One region of the Paenibacillus sp. FSL H8-0332 genome, then DNA from elsewhere that is predicted to be linked to it. Evidence: predicted binding sites of a transcription regulator. Region 1 holds the regulator's gene; the other holds the start of a gene.
The links. Region 1 encodes Rex, which represses fermentation and respiration genes when NADH is low (regulators of the CRP and FNR family bind a similar motif). Its sites were predicted from a motif close to TTGTGAAATATTTCACAA; they were not measured.
Positions count from the first base shown of each region.

Region 2: qoxA (cytochrome aa3 quinol oxidase subunit II) is a predicted target of Rex. The motif match lies at 1,391-1,408, and genes of this name have one in related genera.

Region 1 covers NZ_CP150145.1:4,398,233-4,401,656, forward strand. Annotated here, with positions in the region: gene NST43_RS18985 (amidohydrolase) at 1-977, opposite strand, end outside; gene NST43_RS18990 (redox-sensing transcriptional repressor Rex) at 967-1,617, opposite strand; gene dinG (ATP-dependent DNA helicase DinG) at 1,756-3,424, opposite strand, start outside.
Region 2 covers NZ_CP150145.1:716,818-720,241, reverse strand. Annotated here, with positions in the region: gene NST43_RS03070 (polysaccharide deacetylase family protein) at 30-1,145, opposite strand; gene qoxA (cytochrome aa3 quinol oxidase subunit II) at 1,675-2,691, shown strand; gene qoxB (cytochrome aa3 quinol oxidase subunit I) at 2,736-3,424, shown strand, end outside.

The sequences.
Region 1 (3,424 bases):
ACGCCCTTGTGGATCAGCGCAGCCAGCCTCATCTCTTCGAACATATCCAGATTGTTGTTGCTTGCCGCGCTGTCCGTACCCAGGGAGACCTTAACCCCGGCTCTCAGCAGCTCCGGAACACGGGCAACACCGCTGGCCAGCTTCAGGTTACTGCCGGGGTTATGCGACACGCCAACGTTATGGCGGGCCAGAATCCCGATTTCCTCATCGTTCAGATGAACCCCGTGGGCAATAAGCGAAGGACGGGTAAACATCCCCAGCTTCTCCAGATGTGCGACCGGACGAAGGCCGTAGTCGGCCACGTTCTGCTCCACTTCATGGCGCGTCTCGGACATATGGGTATGCATCGGCAGATCCAGATCATGGGCAGCCTGCACAAACTTCATGAAAAACTCTGGAGGACAGGTGTACGGGGCGTGCGGCGAGAGCATGGTCGTAATTCTGCCGTCAGCCTTGCCATGCCAGTTACGGGCAAAAGCAATCGCCTCAGCGAGCTTGGATTGCTGTACATCTTCCGGGCACAGCCCAATTACGCCGCGCATCAGCACAGCACGAATACCGGACTGCTCGGTCACTTCCGCTACCCGGTCCATATGATCATACATATCGAGGAAGGTTGTTGTGCCGCCCTTCAGCATTTCCAGCACGGACAAAGAAGTTCCCCAATATACATCATCACCAGTGAATTTCTCTTCCATCGGCCACATCTTCTCTTGCAGCCAAGTCTGAAGCACCATATCGTCGCCGTATCCGCGCAGCAGTGACATGGCAGTATGTCCATGGGTATTGACCAGACCCGGCATGAACAGCAGACGGCTGCCGTCTACGACCTGAGCGCCATCCTCCACTGCCGGCTCAGCTTCACCTATGTAAGTAATCAGGTCATCATCCAGGGTCATATACCCGCTCAGCACTGGCTTATCGCTGCCGGGAACCAGAAAGTGCCCATTCTTGATTATCGTGATCTTACTGCTCATCTTCAGCCGCATCCTTTCCATCATGCAAATAATAGGCCAGGCTCTGCAGATCTGTAGTGAAATCAGCGGCGTGAATCCGGATATTGGCAGGCGTCTTGAGAATAACCGGTGCGAAGTTCAGAATCGCCTCAATGCCGGAATCCACAAGAATATCGGCTACATTCTGGGCTTCGCTGTCGGGCACAGTAATGATCCCGATCCGGATTCCCTGCGAGCGGATTGTACTGCTTAGCTCCTCCATCGGCTGCACAACCAGCGAGTTGATCTGCTGGCCCACCTTCGGCGGATAGGCATCGAAGATGGCAGTGATCTTCATCGTATCCTTCAAGTAAGCGTTGTAGTTAGACAAGGCATGACCGAGATTACCGGCTCCAACCAGTGCAACATTAATTTGCTGGTCAAGCTTCAGGATGTGACGAATCTTCTCAATCAGATAGGACACATCGTAGCCGATGCCTTTTCTGCCGAAATCACCGAAATAAGCCAGATCCTTGCGGATCTGGGCGGGGTTCAGATCTAGCTTTTGGCCAAGCTCCTGAGAAGAGACTGTGGAGATTTCACGTTTTTGGAGATCGTTCAGGAACCGCAGGTACACTGGAAGTCTGCGAACGACGGCCTCCGATATTTTATCCGATTTCATGTATTCTCCTCCTTAAAAGTTTTGTTAGACCCGTACAATTATAGCAACCGTACCCCGCCGCCTGCCGGAGTGGCAGAGGAGGCGGGAACGGATCATCAGGTTAATCATGACTTATTAATAATAGCAATAGCGGATGAATTAGGAAACCCCACCGTCTTCCAGCCATTCGGCGATTCTCGGAACCATCTGCTCGGTGAGCATATGCTCCATCTTGGGACCGGGGAGCGAGTACAGGAAGTACTTCCCGTAATAGGATTCAATCACTCTGGTGTCATAGACAATCACGATCCCCCGGTCCTTCGCCGTACGGACCAGCCGCCCGAAGCCCTGCTTGAAGCGGATAACGGCCTGCGGCACGGACAGCTTCATGAACGGGTTCTTCTTCTGTGCCTGAAGCAGCTCCGACTTCGCCTCAGCCAGCGGGTGATTCGGCGGCTGGAACGGCAGTCTGACAATCGCCAGGCAGGTCAATGCTTCTCCAGGAATATCAACCCCTTCCCAGAAACTGCTGGTACCAAGCAGGACGGAGGCCGGGGTGTCCTGGAAGCGGCGGATCAGCTTGCTCCGGCTGCCGCCCTCCACGCCTTGTCCCAGCACCGCGATATCCTGCGAGGCAAGTGCCTCCTTCAGCGGATCGTAGACCTGGCGCAGCATTTTGTAGGAGGTGAACAGCACCAGCATCCGTCCCCGTGTAGCTACAGCCGTCTCAGCAAGGGAGTGGACTAGCGTGTCCACGAATCGGGCATCCCCTATACTTCCCTTAACGCTCGGGAAGTCGCGGGGAATGACCAGCAGTGCCTGCTCACGGTACTTGAACGGCGACGGAAGCAGCGCAGTCATCAGACGCCCTTGCTCCGCAGCCTCACCAAGGCCCAGGTTATCCATCATGAACTGGAAGGATTTATCCACCGATAAGGTGGCCGAGGTCAGGATAATGCTCTTCTTCTTGTCGAAGAACAGCTCCCTGAGCTGGGTGCTGACATCTACGGGAACGGCATACATTTGCAGCGACTTGCCCTTATAATTGCCGCTTCCCTCCAGCCAATACACAATATTCTCATCATTCAGGCTCATGAAGAAGCGAATCTGCTCTCTAATGGATGCCAGGTCCTTGAACAAGCCGCCTATATCCGTCACAAGACTGTCCGAGGAGGACTGGCTGTCCGTGTCACGCATCTCACTGAGCATCTTGTCACCCTTGCGGATGATATCGCTCAGACTGAGGTTCAGTGTATTCTCAAGGGCAGCCAGCTCCTCCCAATCCTTGGGCTTCTTGCCCGGCTGCAGGCGCGCTACCAGCTGGCCTGCTTCACCGGCCCCGGCGTCACTGCGCTCGGGCAGCAGGCTAAAGAGCCTGTCGCTGAGCGCATCCCAGGATTCCTTCACGGTCAGCAGATCTGGATAGATCCTGTCGATCACGCCGCTCCATTCGGAAGCCTGCTCACTGCCGGAAGACTGCAGGCTCTGGCGGAGGGCAGGCAGCTGCCCGCTCCGGCTATCTTTGTAGAGACGGGTTAAGGTATGGGCGAATGTGAAATATTTCATCTGCATGCCAAGATGCTTGCCGGCAATATCCTCCAGATGATGAGCTTCGTCAATGACAAGATGCTCGTAGGCCGGAAGAAGCTGATGCCCGGCTTTGACATCTGCGAACAGCTTGGAGTGATTGGTGACCACCACATCGGAGATCCCCGCTTCATGCTTGGCCCGGTGGTAATAGCATTTGCGGAACCAGGGACAGGCGCGTCCCAGACAGGAGTCGGTATCACTGGCTACAGTCTCCCAGAAATCGCCGCCCCGTCCGCTT
Region 2 (3,424 bases), 3.7 Mb from region 1:
GCTTGCTCTTCTCTATTGACCCTTACGGATCAGCGTTTATCCTTCCAGAAGTTGAGCGGCTCCATATCCTTCGTAATGAGCTTGAAGGTATAGCCTTCCTTCTTCAGCTTCTCCAGAATACGCGGCAGCACCTTGAGTGTAGCCTTCTGGTCATGCATCAGAATTACCGGGTTGGTCTTGGACGCCTTCAGCTTATTCACCTGATCCATTACGGTGTTATAGATTCTGTCGCTGTTCTGTTTGTATTTCCAGTCATAGGAATCCACGTTCCAGTCCCAGAGATGATATCCCTGCGTCAGGACTTTATCGCGGAAGGACTTGGTGAAATAAGGCTTACTTCCGTAGGGCGTACGGATCAGAGTGGTGCTGACTCCCGTCAGCTTCTTCAGTGTCGCATTGGCCCCTGACATCTCGGCTAGCGCCGCTGCAGGAGAGGCATAGAACTTCTCCTTGCGGTGGGTCACGCCATGCAGCGCCAAGCCATACCCTTCCTTCGCAATCCGCTTCACCTGGGCGGGATGCTCATTCATGTTGTTCCCCAGCATGAAGAAGGTTGCCTGTACGTCATATTTGTGCAGGATATCCAGCAGCTCGCCAGTTGTTGCCGACGGGCCATCGTCGAAGGTCAGGTATACGGTCCGGCCCGGTTTGCCCGGCTCAGCCGGAGTGACAGGAGTCACTGGAACCACTGGAGCCTTCGGCTTCAGCTCGGCAGCATATTTATCGGTATAGGCTGCATCGGTAAGCTGCGCCGAGCCGTCCTTCACCCGAAGTAAATATTTATCTCCCGCATAGGAAATGCTATACCCAAGGTATGCGCTGACCTTCAGTGGAGCCATGAGGTTGCCGTCCTGCACAAAAGTGCTCATAGGCACGGTCGTGCCGTCTTTGAGCACCGCACCCCCGTCCTTGCTCAGCAGGGTAAGCGAACCAGTTCCGCCAGCTACGTGAATACCGTCCGTCAGCCCGGTAAGGGTCCATTTCAGCTCATCCGCAAGCTTACGCAGCGGTACATAATAGGTGCCTTTTACGGATACAGCTTCAATCGCACTTAATTTATCGTTGACTCCGAGTTTAAGTGTAGTGCTAGCAGCTTTGGCGTTAGCCGGGACCTGCACAAGCCCCATAATTAGGAATAAAGACATGAATAAAAGCAGAGTTTTCTTGATACGCACAGCAGCAGTCTCCAATCTATGTATATTTGTCTATCACTTTATCACATATACAATTAACGTAATTTGAGAGATTGTAACCGCAAGCTAAGAAATTGTCACTCTTATGCAATGATAAATGAGGTTGCGCTAGTATTTTCAGAAAGAACGCAATAATCGTCGAATGCTGTCACACCAGGCGCTGGGCGGTTAAATCAGCGGTTTTTGGCGCAGAATAATTGTGACAATATTAATAACAATATCGGAATTTTGAACAAAAATTGAACAACCTTAAAATTAGCTAAAGTGCGCCACTACAGTGATCTTTATCATACTCTTAGATAGCTGTAACAATTTGATCACACATATTTAACTTGTTCGCCATTTTTAAGGTCTTTTTTATACTTTTATACAAAATATGTATTTTGCATTATGGGTAAGTAGTTCTTACTATAGATACAGATCAATGTACTCCCGTTAATGAACGGCGAATGAAAAGTAGTATTGAAGGAAGGAGTTCTATATGAAAAAAAAGGGACCGTTATACGCTTTGTTTCTAAGCCTGATCCTTCTCCTGCCGGGATGCAGCTCAATCGCTGTTCTGAACCCGAAGGGGCCGTCTGCAAGGACGTTATCTGACACCATCTTGCTCTCTATTCTTGTTATGCTCGGGGTTCTGGCTGTTGTCTACATTCTGTATATCTTTGTACTGGTGAAATATCGTGCGAAGAAGAGTAATGAGGGCTACATCCCTGAACATGAGGAAGGCAACAAGGTACTGGAGGCCATCTGGATTATCATCCCGATTATTATCGTAGCCTTCTTGTCCGTTGTTACCGTCAAGACGACTAACGAAGTGGAGAATGTGGCTGCGGACTATCAAGATCAGACTCCGCTGGTCATCTATGCTTCCTCTTCCAACTGGAAATGGCATTTCAGCTACCCTGAGGAAGGGATCGAGACGGTTAACTACGTGAATATGCCGGTGCATCGTGCGGTAGAATTCAGAATGTACTCATTCGGCACCATTACCAGTCTCTGGATTCCACAGCTTGCCGGTCAAAAGTACGCCATGAGCGACATGCTGACAACGCTTCATCTGTCCGCAGATACCGAAGGCTCTTATATCGGGAAAAATGCGAACTTCAGCGGTAAAGGCTTTGCCCACATGGAATTCGAAGCGCTTGTCCTGAGTAACAAGGGTTACGAGGACTGGGTGAAGGAAGTAAAGGAAACTGCGCCTAAGCTGACTGAGGAAGAATTCAAGGGCCTGCTGGCCACGGATTACCTCGGACGCAAAACGTATTCCTCCACTCATCTGGAGTTCAGCCCGCCTCCTGGAGACCACGGCGAGCATATGAGCGGTGGCGGCAAAGAGATGGATATGGACAACGGCAATCAGGAGCATCAGGATAACAAGGAAATCCATCCGTCTCCCGAGCCGTCCAGCGGAACGGAATTCGACAGCAAGCCTGATCCGGAAGTCGATCAGCCGCTGCCCAGCTCCCCGGTGGATGAAAGCACACATGAAGGACACTAGCTCTCTGAAGAGCCTAATGCAACACACTGAAAGGAGCTACCCTAATGGATTTGGACAAATTTAAGGTTCACGGCGAACCCTTGATATACGGGGCCATGATCAGTATTGCACTGGCAACCATCGGGATTCTCGTAGGGCTTACCTATTTCAAGAAATGGGGCTATCTGTGGCGTGAATGGCTGACCACGGTTGACCACAAAAAAATCGGGATCATGTACATCCTCGCGGCGCTGCTGATGCTGTTCCGCGGCGGTGTAGATGCGATGATGATGCGTCTGCAGACAGCTGCGCCGGAAATGAAATTCCTCGATGCGCAGCATTACAATGAGGTCTTCACCACCCACGGTCTGATCATGATTCTCTTCATGGCCATGCCGTTCATCATCGGTCTGATGAACGTGATCATTCCGCTGCAGATCGGTGCACGTGACGTTGCCTTCCCGCGGCTGAACGCCGTCAGCTTCTGGCTCTTCTTCATGGGCGCCATGCTGCTGAACATTTCCTTCGTCATCGGCGGCTCGCCGGATGCGGGCTGGTCAGCCTACTTCCCGCTGGCAAGTCTTGAATTCAGCCCGACCGTAGGGAACAACTACTACTCTCTGGCTCTGCAGATATCCGGTATCGGTACGCTGATCACCGGGGTTAACTTTATCGTAACGATTCTAAAGATGCGCGCACCAGGCATGACGCTGATGAAGATGCCGATGTTCACCTGGTCCGTACTCATCACCAA